DNA from 3 places in the Anaerospora sp. genome. Region 3 is predicted to be linked to each of the others. Evidence: riboswitches for the same ligand, from Rfam matches in the RefSeq annotation. Region 3 holds a riboswitch; each other region holds the start of a gene.
What was found. Region 3 has a riboswitch for S-adenosylmethionine ahead of RTR76_RS13555 (YezD family protein). Riboswitches for the same ligand answer to the same signal wherever they lie in the genome.
Positions count from the first base shown of each region.

Region 1: it holds a riboswitch for S-adenosylmethionine, as region 3 does, so the genes downstream of both, RTR76_RS00650 (vitamin B12 dependent-methionine synthase activation domain-containing protein) here and RTR76_RS13555 (YezD family protein) in region 3, are expected to answer to the same signal.
Region 2: it holds a riboswitch for S-adenosylmethionine, as region 3 does, so the genes downstream of both, metK (methionine adenosyltransferase) here and RTR76_RS13555 (YezD family protein) in region 3, are expected to answer to the same signal.

Region 1 is NZ_DALZUO010000001.1:129,348-137,188, reverse strand. It holds gene rsmG (16S rRNA (guanine(527)-N(7))-methyltransferase RsmG) at 1-118, shown strand, start outside; gene noc (nucleoid occlusion protein) at 181-1,095, shown strand; gene RTR76_RS00660 (methylenetetrahydrofolate reductase) at 1,186-2,046, opposite strand; gene RTR76_RS00655 (homocysteine S-methyltransferase family protein) at 2,043-4,427, opposite strand; gene RTR76_RS00650 (vitamin B12 dependent-methionine synthase activation domain-containing protein) at 4,488-5,174, opposite strand; SAM riboswitch class I at 5,236-5,338, opposite strand; gene RTR76_RS00645 (AAA family ATPase) at 5,593-6,354, shown strand; gene RTR76_RS00640 (ParB/RepB/Spo0J family partition protein) at 6,347-7,249, shown strand; gene RTR76_RS00635 (aspartate ammonia-lyase) at 7,292-7,841, shown strand, end outside.
Region 2 is NZ_DALZUO010000004.1:77,385-85,225, forward strand. It holds gene fmt (methionyl-tRNA formyltransferase) at 1-609, opposite strand, end outside; gene def (peptide deformylase) at 606-1,067, opposite strand; gene priA (primosomal protein N') at 1,183-3,606, opposite strand; gene RTR76_RS05225 (heavy metal-associated domain-containing protein) at 3,715-3,927, opposite strand; gene metK (methionine adenosyltransferase) at 4,002-5,192, opposite strand; SAM riboswitch class I at 5,329-5,437, opposite strand; gene coaBC (bifunctional phosphopantothenoylcysteine decarboxylase/phosphopantothenate--cysteine ligase CoaBC) at 5,497-6,687, opposite strand; gene rpoZ (DNA-directed RNA polymerase subunit omega) at 6,696-6,902, opposite strand; gene gmk (guanylate kinase) at 6,916-7,542, opposite strand; gene remA (extracellular matrix/biofilm regulator RemA) at 7,564-7,833, opposite strand.
Region 3 is NZ_DALZUO010000016.1:72,021-79,861, forward strand. It holds gene RTR76_RS13530 (4-hydroxyphenylacetate 3-hydroxylase N-terminal domain-containing protein) at 1-808, shown strand, start outside; gene RTR76_RS13535 (alpha/beta fold hydrolase) at 887-1,765, shown strand; gene RTR76_RS13540 (DUF1847 domain-containing protein) at 1,762-2,439, shown strand; SAM riboswitch class I at 2,510-2,610, shown strand; gene RTR76_RS13545 (hypothetical protein) at 2,715-3,182, shown strand; gene RTR76_RS13550 (hypothetical protein) at 3,237-3,398, shown strand; SAM riboswitch class I at 3,474-3,574, shown strand; gene RTR76_RS13555 (YezD family protein) at 3,657-3,830, shown strand; gene RTR76_RS13560 (YezD family protein) at 3,845-4,051, shown strand; gene RTR76_RS13565 (homocysteine synthase) at 4,312-5,598, shown strand; gene larE (ATP-dependent sacrificial sulfur transferase LarE) at 5,747-6,592, shown strand; gene hydE ([FeFe] hydrogenase H-cluster radical SAM maturase HydE) at 6,609-7,643, shown strand.

The DNA.
Region 1 (7,841 bases), on a different contig from region 3:
GCCGGTCAAACTGCCTGGTCTTGATGATAAAAGGGCAGTGATTTATATTCGTAAAGAGAAACCTACACCTGGCGTATATCCCCGTAAGCCGGGAACTCCAGAAAAAAAGCCGCTTTAATTAGAGGAAATTCCCAATTTTATGCCGAATAGGAAGATAGATTGTGGTAAGGCGGTGTTCTCATGAAAAAATTAGCCCGGTTTCTGGGTTTGGGGAATGAGAAAATGGAACAGGACAAGCCGGTGTTAACGCATTTAGAACATATAGCCGAGACAGCTGCTGTTATTGAGAGTTGCGTAGAAAATGCGGTAGAAATTCAAACTGTTGCCATCGAAACAATTGTTCCTAATCCATTTCAGCCTCGAAAGATATTTAATGATGAAGCGTTGCAAGAACTATCCAGTTCAATACGGGAGTATGGAATTATTCAGCCTTTGCTTGTCCGGCGTACTGATGCTGGATTTGAGCTGATTGCCGGAGAACGTCGTTTGCGGGCTTCTAAGCTTGCCGGATTAACGGAAGTACCGGTTATTATTCGCGTTTTGGATGATAAGGAAATGGCTGAACTAGCCATGATCGAGAATCTTCAGCGCGAAGATTTGCATTTTTTAGAGGAAGCATTGGGTTATCAAACCTTATTGTTTAATTTTGGCTTAACGCAGGATGAATTAGCTCGCCGGCTGGGAAAAAGTCAGTCTACTATAGCGAATAAGCTTCGTCTATTGAAACTTCCCGGTGATGTACAAACGATTCTCGTTGATGATAATCTGACTGAGCGTCATGCCCGTTCATTGCTTAAAATTGAAGATCCTGCTATGCAAATGGAGATTTTAAACAGCGTCCGGCAAAAAGGAATGAATGTAAGGGAAACGGAGAATTACATTGAGGAAGTTCTTGAAGACATTTCCCGGGAAATGGCAAAAAAGAATGCTCCTAAGCAAAATGTTATTAAAATTATCCGTGATGCTCGCATTTTTATTAATACAATTAATAAAGTGGTAACTGATATAAAGAAAACAGGTTTAAATGTAATGGTTAAACAAGATCAGGATGATGATTATGTTACCATTAATCTCAGGATACCAAAACGAAAATGATCATAAATAAGAGGCACGCTGCATAAAAGCAACGTGCCTCTTTACTGTATCAGAGCTTATAAGTTTTAAGAGGATAGGAAGCATGAAGCTTTATAGTTGGTCAGTCAGTGCCACTACTGTTTGAATATCATTTAATGGCATGATATGAACACCATGAGCTATATTTTTGGTGCCTCTGACCAGCTCGGCTGCTATCTCAAGTCCGGCTGCTTTTCCACCTGCTGCCATACGGTCCATAATTGTCTGAGGAATAGTAATTCCTGGGACCTTTTCGTGGAGATAAAGCGCCATTTTGTGGCTCTTAAGCGGTAAAATGCCCATCAAAACGTAAATTGGCAGGTCTTTTACTTTCTCCATAAATCGCTTGGCTATTTCCAGGTCATATACTGGCTGTGTTTGAACGAAGCGGGCACCTGCAGCTATTTTTGCTGATAACTTTTCCAGTTCTTTATCTAAATCATCGGCTCCGGGATTGACTGCGGTGCCGATAAAGAAAGAAGTACCTTTCCCTAGTTCATTTCCCATAGTATCGCGCCCGTTATTTAGCTTTGCCGATAATTCAATTAATCCCGTTGAATCAGTTTCAAAAACAGCTTTTGCCTGGGGATGATCTCCTTGCTGAGGATGATCTCCTGTGAGCGCTAGTATATTATGAACCCCAAGAGCGGCAGCTCCCAGTAATTCTGCTTGCAATCCAATGATATTGCGGTCACGGCAGGTAAGATGAAAGATTGTCTCTAAACCCACATCAGCCTGAATCACATGGGATAGGGCAATGGGACTCATACGCAGATTAGCCATAGGGCAGTCTGCAATATTGACAGCATCGATACGGCTCTTGAGCTGCTGTGCTTCTGAAATAGTTTTTGACGCATCAGCACTTTTAGGAGGATCTAACTCTACCGTTAAGGTAAATTGGCCATTAGCGAGCTTGGTTTGTAATGTACTCATATGGTCGTTTCCTCCATTAATTGTTTGGCAATATTGACTGCAGCGACTCCGTCAGATGCATAGGTATCGGCACCGGCTCTGTCTGCATATTCCTGTGTGAGGACAGCACCGCCAACGATTGTTTTTACTGAGAGTCCGGCATTCTTTAATGCTATTATTGTTGCATCAATTTGTGGCATCGTTGTCGTCATTAATGCACAAAGGCCTACAATATGAGCTTGATGGCTGTAAACCGCTTCAACAATTGTCGCTGTATCTACGTCTTTGCCAAGATCAATAACGGTAAAACCATTATTCTCTAATAGAGCGGCAACGATATTTTTACCAAGATCATGAATATCACCCTTGACTGTTGCCAGTACTACTTTTCCGCGGCTGGTGGTACTGTGAGAGGGAAGGATTTCTTTAATGGTGAGAAACGCTGACCGCATTGTTTCGGCAGCCAACATAACCTGCGGCAGGTAGCAGTGGCCTGCTCCATAGGCAGCGCCAATGTTGTTCATCGCTGCAGTTAAGCCGTTATCAGTAATATCAAGTGCTGTATGACCATCATTCAGAGCTTGGCGTACCAGCGGAATGACAGCTTCTTTCTCGCCGTCTTCAACAGCAATGCGTATTTGGTCAAGCAGACTGCCTGTTCGGTCTGCGGCTCTAGCTGGAGCACTCGGCGGTGCTGCCCCATAAACGGTACTATAGTATTTGCCGTTTTTATCATGACCTAAGAGGGGCTGTGAAGATGCTATTATATCCTGCATTAATGGGTCATAAGGATTTAAAATCGGTGCATCAAGACCTGCAGCCAGGCTCATAGCGCAGAAGGTGGCATTCATCAGATCACGGCGGGGCAGGCCGAAGGAGATATTGCTTAAGCCCATTACGGCCGGATAACCAAAGTGCTGACGATATTGCCGGAGGGTGTCCAGTGTTTCCAGAGCTGCTTGTTTCTCTGCTGCCACAGTGAGAACTAATGCATCCAGCAGCAGGTCATTGGGCCGTAATCCGGCGGCAAAGGCAGCGTCTACGATCGTGTGAATGACATCAACCCTCTCTTGGGCAGTTTGTGGCACTCCTCCGGGGGCTATCGGCAAGCATAGTACGGCTGCACCGTATTTTTTCGCTAAGGGTAAAAAGCTTTCCAGTCTTTCCGGTTCTGCACTTACTGAATTGATTAAGGCTCTTCCGGGATAAGCTTTTAAACCTGCTTCTAATGCCTCCGGATCAGTCGTATCGATTGCTAATGGTACATCTACCAGCATAGATAATTCCCGTATAGCCTGAGTCATAGCAGCTGCCTGGTCAATACCGGGGACACCCATATTTACGTCAAGTATTTTCGCGCCTGCCCGAACCTGGCCGAGAGCTTCTTTCTTTACTGCGATAAACTGGCCTTCCTTTATATCTGCAGCCAATGCTTTTCGCCCGGTAGGATTAATCCTTTCGCCAATGATGGCAGTAGGAAAGGAGGGTCCGAGAAAGACTGTTTTGCTGCGGCTGGTTAAAGCTGTATATGCCGGTACTTGACGATGCGGCACCAGATTTTGGTCGAAATGATCTACTACGTTTCGAATCTCCTTAATATGATCAGGTGTTGTACCGCAACAACCACCAATGTAAGAAACACCTGCAGAAAGCAATTTAGGTATCCACTCGGCCATTTGCGCAGCACTCATCGGAAATACAGTCTGACCATTGATTAGTTCCGGCATACCGGCGTTGGCCTGAATACTGATAGGCAAGCTGGTTGCTTTGGCGAGGCTTTCTGCAATTGGCAGCAGTTGAGCCGGACCAAGCGAGCAATTAGCGCCGATAACAGAGGCACCCATTGCCTCAAGAATGATAGCTGCCGTCTGTGGGTCTGTTCCTGTGACTGTCCGGCCATCTGCTCCGTAGGAGAGCTGACAAATAACAGGCTTAGTTGTGGCTGCTTTAGCAGCTAATAAAGCTGCACGCATCTCCTGGATATCAATTACTGTTTCTATCAGGATATAATCAACACCCGCTTCAGCGAGAGCACAAATTTGCTCATAGAAAACATCGTAGGCTTCATCAAAGCCTAAATTGCCGATTGGTGTAATAAATTTACCTGTTGGTCCTACAGAGCCGGCAATCTTAGTTTGTGGGCCGCAAGCCTGGCGTGCAGCATTAACAGCGCATTTATTGAGCTCTGCCACTTTATTGCTCAAACCATAGTGCTGAAGTTTGATACGGTTGGCACCGAATGTATTTGTTTCAATGATCGTAGCACCGCTGGCAATGTACTGCTGATGGATTGCGGTAATGATATGAGGCTGTTCAATATTATACAATTCCGGACAATAGCCAAGTGGTAACCCTGCTTGCTGCAGCATGGTACCCATAGCACCGTCAAATACATGAATCATAGTAGGTTAGGCTCCTTTCTTTATAAAAAGGGATTGTTTTTATTTGTATGTAAGAGACTGTTATTTTGTTTTCTTGCTGTGGCAATCGACTTGGCTACAATTTGCACATGTGTTCTTGATCTCTGAATCTGCAGCTGTAACCATAGTAGATGAGCGGGGAATAAAACCAATGACGGCGGATACTGATTTTCTAGGTGACATCATAGACGTTTCAGTTACTGTAATACCGATTTGTTCGGCTCCGGCAAGTTTAATGATTGCGGTCTGAGCTGTGATGTCCCAGTTGCCATAGCCAGGGCTGAAGCGCCAGGTGGTTTTATACCCAAGACGGGCTGCCTGCTGGTCAATTAACTCATTCAGTTGATCAGCTACCATTTCGACAGCAGTAGTAGCTGCTGCATCCAGTAGTAATGCCGAGGTGTATTCACCTTTTTCAAAATGACCGGTTATTGCTTGCTCTAATTGCTTGCCGATTGTTACAGCTAATATAGCTACTTTTTCAGCACCAGCAAGATGTTTTTTGATAACTTCACCGGTGAGTTTTAATGGTTCAAGGGCTGCAATGAGTGCCTGCTCTGATTGGTAGGGGTATATCTCATAAATCCCCGCAGGTTTTGCCAGGCTTTGTACCTCTAAGCAAGCTTCACTTATTAGTTTAGTCGGGAAATCCTCACTTCGTGCCAGTCCGGCATAACGGCGAGTTTCCTTTTCATCAACTTTTTGTAATGTGGCATTATAAACCGGCACTGATTTCCCTCCTTATAATACATAAGCCCCCAATCCGTAAGGAAAGGGGGCAATACCTTTCCTCTCATCTTTCAGGAATACTTTCCTGCTGGATTTGGCACCACTGCATTGCTGCCGGTTGCCGGGTGTCATCGGGCCAGTCCCTCGACCTCTCTGGATAAGAGATATTAGTATGTAGTTATCGTAATGGAATTACTATATCGTATTAGACGAGAAGTTGTCAACTAAAGGTTAATATTTATCGTTATGTTAACCATAATGATAAATATTAACCTGTTTCATTTTATTATTATTATGTTAATAAGAATAAAGTTTTGTCGGGCAATGGCTTTTCTGGTATTAAGATGTATTTTTTGCAGGAGAAAGATGGTTTTATGTGGAAGTTCAGCAAGACTTACATTAGATGAGGTGAATTATTTTGGTTAAAGTGATCGCCATTGCCAATCAGAAGGGAGGCGTTGGTAAAACAACAACTTCTGTTAATCTGAGCGCCTGTTTGGCCGCGCTTGGCAAAAAGGTACTGCTTGTTGATATAGATCCGCAAGGAAATTCTACGAGTGGCCTGGGAGTAAACAAATCAACTATTAAGCGGTGTGTATATGATGCTTTGGTTAATGATGTGCCAATCGAGTCGCTAACGCTGCAAACAGAAGTCCCCAATTTATCATTATTGCCTGCTACTATTCAGCTAGCAGGTGCAGAAATCGAATTAGTATCCATTATGTCCCGTGAAACAAAAGTAAAGCGTGCACTAGATAAAATTAAGTACAATTATGATTTTGTGATTATTGATTGCCCTCCTTCATTAGGTCTTTTAACGATTAACTCTTTAACTGCTGCCAATTCTGTTCTTGTCCCTATTCAGTGCGAGTTCTATGCGCTGGAAGGATTAACACAATTGATGAATACCATACAGCTCGTTCAAAAAAACTTAAATCCTTCTCTTACCTTGGAAGGGGTAGTTCTTACAATGTTTGATGCCAGAACAAACCTCTCTATTCAGGTTGTAGATGAAGTGAAAAATCATTTTCGTAATAAGGTATATCAAACAATTATTCCCCGTAATGTCCGCTTAAGTGAAGCGCCCAGCCATGGTCAGCCTGTTATGATTTATGATCCAAAATCCAAAGGGGCAGAAGTTTATTTTGATTTAGCTAGAGAGGTGATTGGTGATGAGTAAACGTGGATTAGGTCGTGGCTTAGACGCTCTTATACAAACCGCGTCAACAACCAATAGCGAACAACTTGGACCAACTACAGATATTCCTGTAACGATTATTACACCTAATAAATTTCAGCCTAGACGAGTATTTGATTCAGAGGCTTTAGCGGATTTAGCACAATCAATTAAGCAATATGGTGTTGTTCAACCAATAGTTGTGCGTAAGACGCTCAATGGTTATGAGTTGGTTGCAGGCGAGCGGCGCTGGCGGGCATCACAATTAGCAGGTTTAAAAACCATTCCCGCTGTTATTAGAGAGTATACTGATGCAGAAATGACGGAAATTGCATTAATTGAGAATCTGCAGCGGGAAGATTTAAATCCGATTGAGGAAGCTTTTGCTTATAAAAAGCTGATGGAAGAATTCGGACTTACGCAAGAAGAAGTAGCTCGTAAGATTGGTCGTAGTCGATCTCACATCGCGAATATGGTCCGATTGCTTAATTTAACGCTTGTTGTACAAGAACATGTTTCACGTGGAACATTATCGATGGGACAAGCAAGACCAATTTTATCATTAGAAAGTGAAGAATTACAGATTGAAGCTGCAGATATTATTATCGAAGAAGATCTGTCTGCCCGTGATGCAGAGGAGTTAGTGAAACGTTTAGCTACAACACCGCGAGTAAGAAAACAGGTGCAACCTGAGAAAAGAGAATTTTTTCTAGTTGAAGCTGAGGATCGTCTCAAAATGATTCTCGGGACGCAGGTGAAAATTAAACCAGGCAAAATTAAAAGCAAAATAGAAATTGAATTTTATTCTGGAGATGATTTAGAACGAATCATTGAGACTCTTGGCGCGCCACAGGCGGAAGCGGCAGCTAGTAAGCTTCAAGGACCTTTAGTTGTGTAATGTTTCACGTGAAACAAAAAAACATAGCAATAGGTGATTGCAATGGATAATGCTTTTCGTGTAGAAAAAGACCTCATCGGTGAACGGAACGTTCCAGCTGAAGCCTACTATGGCATACACACAGTGAGAGCAGTAGAAAATTTCTCGATGAGCGGATTTCCGGTAGACTTAACACTTATCAAGGCTATTGCATTAATTAAAAAGGCCGCTGCTATGACTAATAGTGAATTAGGATGGTTAGAACCTGCAATTGGCAATGCAATTATCAAAGCAGCTGAAGAAGTAATAGATGGACGGTGGAATGAACAATTTGTCGTGGATGCCTTACAAGGGGGAGCAGGAACTTCGACCAATATGAATGTCAATGAAGTACTCGCTAACCGGGCAATCGAGTTATTAGGCGGCAATCGCGGTGAATATGGCCTGGTACATCCGCTTAATCATGTTAACCTCCATCAGTCAACAAACGATGTTTATCCGACAGCACTTAGAATAGCAGCAATATGGCTGTTGCAACCGTTAAGTGAAGCCTGTGCAGCTTTACAGCAGCAATTACAAGAAAAAGAGGCGCAGTTTGCTGCGGTTGTTAAGG
Region 2 (7,841 bases), on a different contig from region 3:
ATAGGTAGCAATCGTGTTATCCTGCGGTGTGCGAGGTGCTCGCTTCTGCGCGATAAGCTCAAGTGTTTCCGATAATACTTGAGCGCCTAACAGCATTAACCGGTCATGCACTTCACCAGTTGTATCATTAACACCGATTGGTATTTGGGCCTTAAGAATACTGTCGCCTGTGTCCATCCCAACATCCATATACATGGTGGTTATGCCAGTGGTTACCTCGCCATTAATAATTGCCCAGTGAATAGGCGCCGCACCCCGATAGTACGGCAAGAGCGAAGCATGCACATTAATACAGCCTAATGAGGGTAACTCAAGCAGTTGTTTCGGTAGAAACTGACCAAAAGCAACGACGACAATAACGTCAGGCGCCAGCGCAGCCATTTTCTCCATAAAATCAGCTTCTTTAATCTTTACAGGCTGCAACACCGGAAGGTTATACGCCAGAGCAGCAACCTTAACAGGAGAGACCGCCAGCTTTTGCCCACGACCTTTAGGCCGGTCAGGCTGCGTAACAACCGCCAGGATCTCATGCCCGTCTTCAACTAGTCTGTCTAAGCAGGGAACAGCAAAATCAGGCGTGCCCATGTATACGATGCGAAGCTTTGTCATTCTCCCTGCCCCTTATAAATCGTAGTAGCCTTTTCAATAAACAATACGCCTTCCAAATGGTCAATTTCGTGCTGCAAGGCACGAGCCAGCAGCCCTGATCCGGAAACGCGGATTTTTCTTCCCGACCGGTCAAGACCTTCTACAGTCACCTTTGCAAAGCGTTCTACTTCGCCATAGACCCCAGGAACACTCAGGCATCCTTCACGTCCGTTTTCACAGCCCTCTGACTCGGTAATAGCCGGGTTAATCAGTTCAATTAGACCATCGCCAACATCAATTACGATTACACGTAATGAAACACCAACCTGCGGTGCAGCTAAGCCAACGCCATCTGCTGCGTGCATTGTCTGAACCATATCATCTAATAATTGTCTGATACGCTTATCTATTCTGGTAACCGGAGTAGCAGTTGCTTTTAATACTTTATCTCCAGCCTTTACAATTTCACGGACTGCCATTATGGCCCCCCTTTATTTTTCTCATTTAGTCATCATTCTAGCATATATTAGGTAAAATATAAATCCTCTTGTCTTTTATATTAGTACTAACTAATCATATTTTATCATGCCCATGTTATAAGAGACTAACCGGGTCAACATCGATTAGCAAATCGGGACGGTAATGCAATCGTGCCTGACTTATTTTTTCTTTGACATGTTCCAGACTTTTTCCCTTTACCAATATATTCATGCGATACACATCTTTGACTCTAGCTACAGCTGCAGGAGCCGGCCCCAGTATTTTTACATCACTGCACGGCTCTGTCAACTCTTTGAGGCTAGCAACAATCTCATTACTTTGCATTAGTGCCTGCTGCTCGTTAGCTGCTAAAACAGTTAACTTCATGAGCTCCGCAAAAGGCGGATATTGCAATTGTGAGCGATAAATAATCTCTTGCTCGTAAAAAGAACAGTAGTCCTGAGCAGCTGCCGTAGTTACAGCGTAATGGTCCGGGTTATACGTCTGGACCACAACATGACCGGGTAAATTTCCCCGCCCTGCCCGGCCAGCCGCCTGCGTGAGTAATGCAAAGGTCCGCTCTGCGGAGCGAAAATCCGGTAAGTTTAAGGCGCTATCTGCTGCCAGAATCCCCACTGCAGTAACATTTTTTACATCATGGCCTTTCGCTACCATTTGTGTTCCCAGTAATATATCATATTTGCCAGCGGCAAATTCGTGCATAATACGGTCACTATCAAGCTTTCCACCGGTTGTATCCTGATCCATACGGACAATCCTCGCCTGAGGAAAATTCTTGTTTAATTCTTCCTCCACTTTTTGCGTGCCTGTTCCAAAATACCGTATATAGCGGCTCTGGCAAACCGGGCATACATCGGGTATTGCCTCTAACGCCTGGCAGTAGTGGCACCGCAGCGTTTTTTCCGAAGCATGATAAACAAGTGACACCGAACAATGGCGGCATTTGAGTACCAACCCACATTCCCGGCATAATACGAAAGTGGCATATCCACGGCGATTGAGTACAATGACTGCCTGTTCCCCTCGCTTGAGCGTGTCGGTCAGCAGATCGACCAGCGACTCGGATAATACGCTCCTTCTGCCCAGAGCCAATTCTTCCCGCATATCAACCGTAGTTACCTTTGGTAATAGAGCGTCATCTACACGCGAAGGCATAGACAGCAATTGGTGATTCCCTGATAAAGCCAGATAATAGCTTTCCAGCGACGGAGTTGCGCTTCCCAATATGACGGGTGCACCTGACAGCTTTCCACGATAGAGCGCTACCTGGCGGGTGTGATAACGCGGCGTTTCTTCTTGCTTATAAGTAAATTCATGCTCTTCATCCATGACAATCAACCCTAAGTTTTGTACCGGCGCAAAAATAGCCGACCTGGCGCCGATAACAATTCCGGCCTGATTACTCTTTAATCGCTGAAAGGCATCAAAACGCTCCCCGACTGACAATTTACTGTGTATGACCACCACATCATCACCAAAGCGTGCCTTAAAACGGGTTACAATCTGATTAGTAAGCGCAATCTCCGGAACAAGTACAATTGCCTGCCGCCCCAAACAGCGGACCGCTGCAACCGCTTCCAGATACACCTGCGTCTTGCCGCTGCCGGTAATTCCGTGGACAAGAAACGATTTGTGCTGCTTCGCTTCCACTGCAGGCAAAATAGCCTCAAGTGCTGACTGCTGCTCGCCGGTAAGTTGTACATCAGAGGCAACACAGCGTATATCTGCATAGCTATCCCGCAAAAGCTGCCGCTCTTTCATGACAGCTGCTCCGGTATCGACAAGTCTCTTTACCGTATCGGCATTAACACCATCAGCTTTCAGCACAGCTAACGGCAAGCTTTGTTTGGCTAGAAGCAGGTCCAGCAAACGCTTTTGGGCAGGGCGGTTCGCCAGGGAATTCCGTACCTGCTGCGCCTCGTCAGCACTTATCGCTAGTTCCACATAGCGCATAAACTTTGCATGATTGGTATTTCTTGTTACCGACTCTATCGTAATCAGGCCAGAACGAACAAGCGAGCGAATCACACGTTTGATACCGTCACCGAATTTTTTTTCCAGCTGAGTCAAACTATGCTGCCCCTCATTAAGCAGAAAATGATACAGCTGCCCGTAAATCACCGGTTTGGCCGTAAGCAGCTTGATAACGTCCTGTTCACCGCACTCCTCGTTTGCGCGAAAAGCTGAGTTACTCTTTATCCCCGCCTTTCCTGGAATAAACAAGCGTAAAGCCTCAGCTAACGTGCATAAGTAATAGTCACATATCCATTGTGCAGTTTTAAGCATATGTTCATCAAACCATGGTCCATCATCCAGTGTATCTAATAATGGTTTTAACCCAGATGTATCCCCGGAATTCATCCCGGTAATAAATCCCTCTACCTTGCGTCCTCCAAAAGGAACAACCACCCGCCAGCCAATATTGACATAGTCCAGCTCGCTGGGTATAGAATAAGAAAAAGCCTTATTTACTGTGCGCACAGGAATATTTACAATGACTTGCGCAATTTCGTTCATATAATGTCTCCTGACAATAAGAGAGAGGGACTTTACAGTCCCTCTTCCGGTTCATGTACCTAAATTATTTCGAGATAGAATAGAAAACACCTGCTAGGGCACAACGCCCTATCCTTGAATTGAGTAACCCAGTGTTTGCAGCGTTTCTTCGATGTAACCGTCCGCAACTACCTCTGAATTGTACTCAATTGTAACCTTTTTCGATGTAAGATCCACATCGACACCGGAAACTCCATCAAGATGCGATAGCGTATGCTCGATTCGATCCCGACAATGTTCACCCTTGAGCCCACCTACACGATAGGTCGATTTTTTTTGCACAGTAATACTAACCCCCTTGGTTAATTTCATGGGCAATATTAGTATTACCAGGGACTGAAATTCTCACTCGCAAATTATAAACCTGCTTCTTGACGCAGAATTTGGGCTTTATCAGTTGCTTCCCACGGTAAATCAACATCCGTGCGGCCAAAATGACCGTAGGCAGCGGTTTGACGGTATATAGGACGACGTAAGTCAAGTGACTTAATAATACCGGCAGGACGCAGATCGAAATGTTTATCTACTAATTGGGCAATTTTACTTTCCTCAACCTTGGCTGTGCCAAATGTTTCAACAAAAATAGATACCGGACGGGCAACACCAATTGCATAAGCTAATTGAATTTCACATTTATCAGCTAACCCGGCAGCTACCACATTCTTTGCGACGTAACGGGCAGCATAGGCAGCCGAACGATCCACTTTTGTAGGATCTTTGCCCGAGAAAGCGCCACCACCATGACGGGCCATCCCGCCATACGTATCTACTATGATCTTGCGCCCGGTTAATCCTGAGTCACCCTGCGGACCGCCAACTACGAAACGGCCGGTAGGATTAATATAATATTTTGTTTTATCGTCAAGCAGCTCTGCCGGCACTACAGGAGTAATGACTGCAGATAGAAGATCTTGTTCAATTGTTTTCAAATCGACGTCCGGGCTGTGCTGGGTTGAAATAACAATAGTATCAACGCGTGAAGGTTTGCCATCAATATACTCGACAGTAACCTGTGTCTTGCCGTCAGGACGCAGATAATCCAATTGTCCGTTTTTCCGAACTTCTGATAACCGTCTTGCCAATTTATGTGCTAATGAAATTGGTAAAGGCATATATTCAGGAGTTTCATTGGTAGCATAGCCGAACATCATGCCCTGATCGCCGGCGCCAATAGCTTCAACTTCATCCGACTGACCTTGTTTGGCTTCTAACGCTTGATTAACCCCCATGGCAATATCTGGAGATTGTTCGTCAATCGATATTAACACGCCGCAGGTTTCACTATCAAAACCAAACTTAGCACGTGTGTAGCCAATATTTTTAATCGTTTCCCTGACAATTTTGGGAATATCTACATAGCATTTTGTTGTAATCTCACCAACTACATGAACGATACCAGTTGTCACTAATGTTTCACAAGCTATCCGTGCAGCAGGATCCTGAGCAATAATTGCATCAAGAACACTGTCCGAAATTTGATCAGCTATTTTATCAGGATGCCCTTCCGTTACGGATTCAGATGTAAACAGCACTCGTTTTTTATCCACCTTACAACCTCCTAAAGAGTATTATTTTAAGACCTCGACATATTTCGAGTTAGGTGAAGTCTATATTATCATATTCAAAAGCTGTAAATGTTGAATAAGATAAAAAAAAACTCCCACAGGGGAGGGTGACGCGCACTCCCCATCTTGCAGAATAAATCTGCCGGAATTGGCACCGTTTTCGCATAAATGTCGAATGGTTGCCGCGGTTTCATTGGGCCTGTCCCTCCACCAACTCTCGATGAGCATTTATATAGTTTTCACCAAAGCAATTGTAAAATAAAAGAGGTGAAAAAGCAAGAAATTTCTACATTAATCCACAAATTTTGTCTAATATAATACCGGCAAGTTTGGTTTTTTCCATTTTGGGCAGATCTTCTATTCGCCCATCACGATAAAGCAGCTTAACAATATTCGTATCCGTATTGAAGCCAGCATCAGGCAGCATCACATTATTGGCAACAATCATATCCGCATTCTTACGGTTGAGTTTCTCGGTAGCATAGGTAACCAACTGCTCCGTCTCTGCTGCAAAGCCAATTAATATTTGCTTCGTTTTTAGTCTGCCCAATTCAGCGAGTATATCCGGATTTTTTTCTAAGAGAATCGTCAACGTTTCATCATTCTTTTTGATTTTATGCTCCGCCTGTGCGACGCTGCGATAATCGGCAACAGCTGCCGCCTTAATGACAATATCGGCATCAGGATATTCAGCCAAAACAGCATTGCGCATCTCCTGCGCCGATTCAACGTTTACAACAGCAACGCCCTGAGGTGCAGGTAAGTTTGTAGGTCCTGACACCAGTAAAACTGCAGCACCTCTCTCAGCAGCAGCTGCTGCAAGAGCATAGCCCATTTTACCGCTTGACCGATTGCCAATATACCGAACCGGATCAAGCGGCTCACGAGTGCCACCAGCAGTAATCAGAACTTTTTTTCCTGCCAAAGAACAGCTCTGCTTTGTAAGATTCTCTACATACTCAACGATTCTACTCGGTTCAGCCAAGCGGCCAGGTCCCTCGACACCACATGCCAACATACCAGTGCCCGGTTCAATAAAATGATATCCCAGCGATGCCAGCTTTGCGATATTTTGCTGTGTAATGGGGTTAAGATACATATTGGTATTCATAGCCGGCGCCAATATGACTGGCGCTTTAGTAGCCATAACAGTAGTACTTAACATATCATCGGCAATGCCATTTGCAATTTTACCAATTATATTAGCTGTGGCAGGTGCAATTAAAAACAAATCAGCTAAAGTTGCTAATGCAATGTGCTCAACATTCCAGGTTTTTGGCTCTTCCCACATTTTCACAGCTACCGGATTCGCACTCAGTTCACGAAAGGTTAGCGGTGTAACAAATTTCGTTGCACCTTCTGTCATGATAACATGAACAGAAGCTCCGGCTTTCTTAAGGCGGCTGACGATCTCAACCGCCTTATATGCTGCAATACCACCGGTTACACCAAGAACGATATTTTTGCCTAGCAGCATTCTTCCACCTACTTAATACCTGTCTTGGTACGCTCAAAAGTAACTTTATTTTGCGAAATTTCTTCCAAGGCAAGAGTAACAGGTTTATTCGATTTGCTTTCAGCCGCTGCCGGTTCTCCGCTCATAATTTCTCTGGCTCTCTTGGCAGCAAGTGTAACCAGCGTATATTTACTGTCTACTTTACTTACTAAACTATCTAAGGATGGATGTATCATCGTAGTCCCACCTCTATTCTTCTAATCTGCATTTGTCATGGCATATATGTTCAATTAATGCATTGTTTCGCTTTACCTTACACCGTTCAGCTGAAATGATAGCCGCAATTTGCTTTACTGCGTCCTCCACCTTATCATTCACTACGATATAATCGTAGTTATGAGCCAGCAATAATTCCTTGCTGACACAGTTGAGACGCTTGCGGATGACTTCAGGGCTATCCGTCCCACGCTTATAAATTCGTTGTGAGAGTTCATTGAGAGACGGAGGTACTATGTAAATAAAAACTCCTGCGGAAAACTTCGTTTTAACTTGCATAGCTCCCTGTATATCAATCTCTAATACAACATCTTTGCCTTGGGCCAGCAATTGCATAACATGCTGCTGAGGCGTACCGTAATAGTTGCCGTACACTTCAGCAAACTCCAGCAAATCATCCTTTTGTATCATCGTTTGAAATTCTGCATGAGACAAAAAGAAATAATTAGTGCCATGTTGTTCACCTGGGCGTGGTGCCCTTGTAGTTGCAGAGATGGAATAATGCAAATCAGGATAACTACGCAGCAATTCACGGCAAATTGTCCCTTTGCCGGTGCCGGACGGCCCTGACAGGACAATGAGAATTCCTTGCGGCGTCATAAAGTGGCTCCTTTCCGTATGCTATTCGGCCGTATCATCACTGCTAGTCTCTTTACTAGCCAGGCGATGAGCTACCGTCTCAGGCTGGACAGCAGAAAGTATAACATGATCACTATCTGCAATTATAACCGCACGGGTACGGCGGCCGTAAGTGGCATCAATTAACATACCCCTGTCACGGGCTTCTTGAATAATTCGTTTAATAGGTGCCGATTCAGGGCTGACAATGGAAATAATCCGGTTTGCTGACACAATATTACCAAAACCGATATTGATTAGTTTAATATCCATTCACAATT
Region 3 (7,841 bases):
CGATAAGGCGGCAGCGCTGGCCTTTGCTATACCCAGGGATGTACAAGGGCTTACCATTGTGGAAACACGCCGTCCCAGTGACAGCCGTGATGAGGAAGAGGGCTGGGACTCGCCTAAGGCAGGCGGGATCACACAAGCATTCCTGTTGTTTGATAATGTCTTTGTTCCGAATGAACGAATTTTCTTGTGTGGAGAGTATTTATACACAGGTCTATTTTTGCATTACTTTACGGCGATCTACCGGGCAGCAATCGGTGCCTGTGTGGCTGGTCAGGGAGATATAATGATCGGTGCCGCCATCAACATGATTAAGGCAAACGGGCTAAACCAGAAAACATTCCAGGAAAAACTCAACCAGATGGCAATTAATAATGAAATTACCTATGGTATCGGACTGGGCGCCATGTTTAAAGGGGAGCAGCATGCTTCCGGAGTCTGGATTCCCGATCCGCTGCTGGCTCATGTCAATAAAACACAGGTGGCTACGCTGCCTTATCAGACAAAAGTACTTGCTCAGGAAATCAGCGGCGGAATAGCCGAAACGGGCTGCTTTCCCGCCTATCAGGATTTTCAGTCGCCAGAATACGGTGATAAGCTGGTACGGGCGCTGACGGCAGGCATAGATGGGAAAGAACGGGCTAAAGCAGCCCGGCTGGTAGAGTGGCTGACGGTTGGCGGCGGCATTCCCGGCTGTATGCATGGCGGGGGTTCACCGGAAGGTGCAAAACTGGTTGTCCGTAAAAGCGAGCCATGGACTAAATTTGCCGAATGTGCCCAAAAAATTGCGGATGCAGGCAAAGAATATTAGGCGCCTGTACCTGGAGGTATTGACTGCCAATTTCTAATATGCTAGGATAACAGAAATTGGAGATATTAGGGCTGATCAGTGACAACTGAAGGCAAAGGGATTCCACCGGAAACCTTTGCCTTTTTGTATAAAACAAATGAGCCTGCACTGTGCAGGCTGGTAGAGAGAAGAGATAATATGAAACAGCACGTCTGGGTTGACAGCCAAAATCGCAAATTGTCCGTAGTCGTTCACATCAATGAGGAACAGGAGAAGCAGAAGGCCATTGTAGTTTGCTGCCATGGTTTTACCAGTGATAAAATCGGTACGAATCAACTGATGCTCAATGTTGCCAAAGCGATTGCCGCAGCGGGAATTATCACGGTTCGCTTTGATTTTTCCGGTTCTGGCGAAAGTGAAGGGGAGTTTGCAGATGATACGATTGTTAGCGGCTGGCTGGAGGATGTAGGCAATGTCTTCCATTGGATAAAAGGCGAGCCACGTTTTAGTGGATTGCCGGTCTATCTGCTGGGACATAGTTTAGGCGGGCTTATTGCTCTTAGCTATGATGATGCGGCAATAGCCGGACGGCTGGTGCTGGCGCCGGTTGTGAAGCCGATTGACAACTTTTGCGATATCATTCTTGGTCCCGAGTTGTGGCAGCGGTCCGTACAGGGCGAAACTATTGCCAACTTCTTAAATAAAGGCTTTAGCCTCAGTCCCCGTTTTGCAAGGGAGCTGCTGGAGAAGCGCTATGAACCTTTAGTTAAAGCACAGTCTTATCAAACGCCGCTATTCATTGTGCATGGTGATGAGGATGCCGTTGTGCCGCTAGCGGGCTCACAGGAATTGTACTCCCGGTACAAACGCGAAAAACAGTTGGAGATTATTCCTGCCGATCATGTGTTTGCCGGAAGGCATGCGGAACTCACTTCGCTGCTGGTAGGCTGGTTAGAAAAACAAACGGAGGGATTATGATGGTGAGAGAAAAAAATGTAGAGAGCTTATCCTGCACTGACTGCAGTATTTACAATTGCCGGACTAGAAGCAAAGCGTTCCCAGGCTTTTGCCTGACAACCAAGGATAATGATGGCCATCCTATTGCTGAGGATATTGAAGAAATAAAAAACTACCTCCAAGGGGACGAAGAGGATGCGATAGTAGCCAGAGCTTCGGCCCAGGTAGAGGGACTTTTTTATGGTAAGCTAACCCGAGTAGAAGAAATTATTGAGTTTGCCAATCGCATCGGTGCGAAAAAGATCGGTATTGCCACCTGTGCCGGGTTGATTGAAGAGGCAAAAATCTTTGCGGATATTCTCACTGCCAAAGGACTCACCTATTACAGCGTAATTTGTAAGGTAGGCTCGGTGGATAAAGCGGAGATCGGCATACTGGAAGAGCACAAAATTAAACCGGGCGGTCATGAAGCAATGTGTAATCCCATTCTTCAGGCCCGCATATTAAACTACCACAAAACAGACCTTAATGTGGTTGTAGGACTGTGTGTAGGACATGATTCGCTGTTTATTAAATACTCGGATGCTTTAGTTACCACTCTTATTACAAAAGACCGGCTGACAGGGCACAATCCGGCAGTTGCTTTATACACTGCACATTCGTATTATAAGCGGCTGCTGCAGACAAAAGAATAGCGAAATGAACAATAATAGGGCATTGACAAGTGACCGAAAAAAATGTTAAAATCGTCACAATTGAATATGACTCTTATCTAGAGTGGTCGAGGGACTGGCCCGATGACACCCAGCAACCGGCAGCAATGCAGTGGTGCTAATTCCAGCAGGATTTATCCTGAGAGATGAGAGAAAGGTCGGAATTAAAAAGCCCCTTTCCTCGTGGAAGGGGGCTTTTTATTATGGATGCCTCCAACCCTGGAGTGCTTTAGCGATACATGTTGGAGGTGAAGGATTTGACATTGGAAAGCGTGTCAATAGCAGACGAATTACTAACTACGGTTGATAGTTTTTCTTGCGTTGCCCATGTAAAAGTAAATTTGCTGAACAGCTCTTGTGCTGTTTCACACATACTGCAAGAGCTTGCCCGTAACAATGTGAATTTAGAATTAATCAGCATTCGCTCCGAGCAAGTGATGTTTACGGTGCCGGAGGAAGCAATAGATGTTGTTTATACTGGTTTAAAGCAGCTAGGCTGTTGCTTTGATATTGAAAAGCAATGTTCAATTGTGTCCATCAGTGGTGGCAAGGTTACACAAGTACCGGAATTGACTGCCCGTATTACCGGAGAACTCCTTTCGCAGCAGATACCACTTTTACGAATGTTTGGCTCGGTCCATCAAATAACAATGCTATTACCAACGACTCATCTGCCATCAATGGTAAGTATTCTGGAGAGTAAATTTGGCATTGCATTTATATAAGTTTTGGAGCTGAAAGACATTTGTACGGTATTGTTAGGAAAAGAGAGGGTATATATGGAACAGAAAATAGATAAAACCGGTAAAGAAACTGGAGCAGCGGCTTCTAAAAAAGGCTACAATCAAATAGTTATTACTATCAGGGACGGCAAGGTAATTTCCTTTGAACAAAGCGTTTATGACGGTGCTGCAGATAGAGCAGAAGGCAATAGTGTGTAGTGGGAAAGCAAATGTAAATCCAGTGTTGACAGAGGTGTAAGAGGATGGTAGAATTTATTCATTAAATTGCATAAACTCTTATCAAGAGTGGTCGAGGGACTGGCCCGATGACACCCGGCAACCGGCGGCAATGCTTAAGGTGCTAATTCCAGCAGGATAACCCTGAGAGATGAGAGAAAGGCGTATGTAACTCCTTTCTTCGGAAAGGGGTTTTTCGTTGTGGTGAAGCGATAACCGGTTAGAAATGGAGTGAGCAATTTGACAAAGAATACGAATAAGCCAGCCCCTAAGAGCGAGGAAGTTATTTCCGATGAAGTGCTGGAAAAAATAGAGAAATCCTTCAAAGGGATGCTGCATGGAACCATTACTCTTATTATCCAGGATTCGCGGGTCATTCAACTGGAAAAACACGAAAAAATAAGACTTGTTTAAAGGAGGCACAGGGAATGGAGAAGAGTAAAGCCGAGCTGGCAGCGCCTAGCAAGAACTCCAAAAATTCCGCTGAGCTTCAGAAAATGATACTTGAGGCAATCGGCGGATTAAAATATGGTCAGGTCGTATTTGTTGTTAAAAATGGAAAAGTCGTTCAGGTGGAACGAACGGATAAAAGCCGGGTTACCGGTCTTGAAGGTATATTTGGCGATGGAATTTAGGTCTTATTCCTGGTTGGAAGGTACGCCCTAGGGTGTGTCTTCAAACTAGCGGAATGGTCAATGGCGAGTGATTTTTGTGCCAGGCAAGGCAATTTTTTGCAGGAATAATGGGCCTTATTTCAAAAAAAATTAACGCAGTATGGTGCAAAAAGCACCGTCAGTGGACGTCTTGATAGTTTGAAAACACGCCCTAGGCCGATCAGTAAACTGAAGGCTCTAAATAAAAGTTATCAGTTACAATATTGGGAGGAGAATGAACGATGACATTACCAGAAAACTTACGTTTAGCGTCTTTAGCAGTCCATGGAGGACAAGAGCCTGATCCGACAACCGGTTCGAGAGCAGTACCTATTTATCAGACAACCTCTTATAATTTCAGAGACAGCGAGCATGCGGCAAACTTGTTTGGCTTAAAGGAATTTGGCAACATATATACGCGGATCATGAATCCGACAACTGATGTCCTGGAGAAACGCATTGCTGCTCTAGAGGGCGGAGTGGGAGCTTTAGCCTTTGCCTCCGGTCATGCAGCCATTAGCGCGGCAATATTCAATATTGCCCAGGCCGGTGATGAGATCGTCAGTTCAGCCAGTCTATATGGCGGTACTTACAACATGTTTGCCTATACATTGCCGCGGCTGGGTATTAAGGTACATTTTGTAGACTCAAGTGATCCGGAAAATTTCCGCAAAGCGATTACTCCGAATACAAAAGCTATTTATGCCGAAACAATCGGCAATCCTAAGATTGACGTGCTGGATATTGAAAAAGTTGCGGCAGTTGCCCATGAGAATGGCATACCGCTGATTATTGACAGCACGTTTGCTACACCTTATCTGTGCAGACCGATTGAATTTGGAGCAGATATTGTCGTCCACTCGGCTACTAAATTTATTGGTGGCCATGGTACCTCCATGGGCGGCTTGGTCATCGATGGTGGTAAGTTTGACTGGAATAACGGCAAATTCCCACTGCTAAGCGAACCTGATCCGAGCTATCATGGCATCCGTTATACGGAAGCACTGGGGGCATTGGCTTATATCATCCGCCTGCGGGTACAGGTACTGCGCGACTTAGGAGCTTGCTTAAGCCCGTTCAACAGCTTCCAGTTCCTGCAGGGTCTGGAGACGCTGCACCTCAGGTTAAAGCGTCATAGCGAAACGGCGTTAGCGGTAGCCAAATACCTGGAAGCACATGAACAGGTATCGTGGGTTAGCTATCCTGGTTTGCCTGGACATACGGACTATGCGCTGGCCCAGAAATATCTACCCGAGGGAGCAGGGGCTATCCTTACCTTCGGCATTAAAGGCGGCTTAGCAGCCGGGAAGAAATTTATTGATTCCTTGCGGCTCTTCTCACTGCTTGCCAATGTTGGCGATGCCAAATCGCTTGTCATTCATCCGGCAAGTACGACTCACTCTCAATTAACTTCAGAACAGCGCAGTGCTGCAGGGGCACCTGACGATATGGTAAGACTGTCGCTTGGTCTCGAAGATGCCGCTGATTTGATTGAGGATCTGGAGCAGGCGCTCGCAGCTACCAGGTAATAATAGGAAATACAGATAGCCGGGCTGCTGACAGAGGCAGCCCGGCTTTTTTCTGGTTAAATTAAGAGACGGTAACAGGAATTTGCTCCGGCAACCACGAAAATATAATGGTAAATACAATGTACTACATTGGTTTTACGGACATATAATGGGGGAATCAACCATGTTACAATTAGATAAGAAACTTGCTGCATTGCTGCAGCTTTTACAGGAATTAGAGAGCTCGGTTATTGGTTTTTCCGGAGGTGTGGACAGCACTTTTCTGGCGGCTGCAGCTTACCGGGCACAGGGAGATAAGGCGGTAGCAATAACGGCCTGCTCCGATACCCTGCCGGAAAGTGAGCTGAAAGAGGCCGAGGCGACTGCCTGCCACATTGGAATCCGTCATCTTGTGCTGACTATCAGTGAGCTGGACAGTCCTGACTTTGTAGAGAATACCAACCAACGCTGTTATTTTTGTAAAAAAACACGTTTTGGAGCTTTAGCAGAGTGGGCTAAAAACCAGGGGATTAAGTGGGTCTTAGACGGCTCCAATGCCGATGATGTTTCTGATTACCGCCCGGGCTTAAAAGCAATCGGTGAGCTAGGTCAAGTGCGCAGCCCGCTGCTGGAAGTTGGTCTTACAAAAGCAGAAATCAGAGAATTGTCGGCCGCCTGGAATTTGCCGACCTGGAATAAGCTGAGCGCAGCCTGTCTTTCTTCCCGGGTTGCCTATGGGTTAGCCATAACCTCGGAAAAATTAGCGCAAATTGAGCAGGCGGAGGAATTCTTAAAGCCTCTTACCACCGGACAGGTACGGGTACGCCATCATGGAGATATCGCCCGTATTGAAGTGGCTCCCCAGGATATAGCTGTATTGGCACTGCCGGAAACGGCGCAGGCCATCAGTACTTACTTTAAGGAACTGGGCTTTACGTTTGTTACGCTTGATTTGACTGGTTACCGTACGGGCAGCATGAATGAAATTCTTCCTCAGGCAAACAGCAACTTATGATGTGCGGAGGTGTTTTATGCTAAAGGCTATTCATAAAGCGGCAGCTACTCACAGTCTGGAAAAAGAAGAGATTGTTCAATTGCTTCAGACGACGGATTGCGATAGTCTGCTCTTTGAAACGGCTGATTCGCTGCGGGAAAAATACGTGGGCAATTTTGTTCACTTGCGGGGACTTATTGAATTCTCGAATATTTGCAAACAGAATTGTCTCTACTGTGGTTTGCGGCGAGAGAACCACAATGTGCAAAGATATCGCCTTACAACAGAAGAAATTCTCGATTTTGCCGGCAAAGCCCGCTCTTACGGCTACCGGACAGTAGTTCTGCAATCGGGTGAAGATGATTATTTTACAGTCGATAAAATGCAGTATATTATTCGTAAGATAAAAGAACTTGATTTGGCAATCACCTTGAGTGTAGGTGAAAAATCCACTTCTGAGTATTCGGCGTACAAGGAAGCCGGGGCAGACCGGTATTTGCTCAGAATTGAAACAACAGATAGAGCCCTCTATGAGCGGCTTGATCCTGGCATGAGTTTTGTCAACCGGATGCGCTGTTTGCAGGATTTAAAGGCGCTTGGCTATGAGGTGGGAACAGGCTCTCTCGTAGGATTACCGGGGCAGACGGTAGAATCACTTGCTGATGATATTCTCTTTTTTAAACAGTTAAATGCGGATATGATCGGGATTGGACCGTTTATTCCTAATCCTGACACTCCCTTAGCGGCGGCGTCTGGTGGTTCCTTTGAAATGAGTTTGAAGGTCATGGCAATAACCCGCCTGCTGCTGCCTGACATTAATATCCCCGCTACTACAGCGATGGAGACGCTTAACCGTCAGGGCCGTGTAATCGCGCTGCAAAGCGGTGCTAATGTTGTGATGCCGAATGTTACGGAAGGGGATTACCGCAAATTTTATGCTCTTTATCCGGGGAAAATCTGTATTAATGATACTCCTGCTCATTGCCGCGGCTGTATTACCGGCAAGATTACGGCTATTGGGCGATCTATTTCCGAAGACTACGGATTTAGAGGTAAATGCTGTCCTTTATAGTGTTTGTAACCCTGCTGGAATGCAGGGCTTTTTTTTATATGATCTGGCAAATATAGAAAGTTAATATTTTCACAAATAGAATAATATGCTACAATAAAGAGGTAATAATTTCCACATTGTACCCGGAATAGTGAGGAACTTGCACCCAAAGCCCCTTACAGCTGCCTAATAAGCGGCTGCTTGGAGATAGATAACACC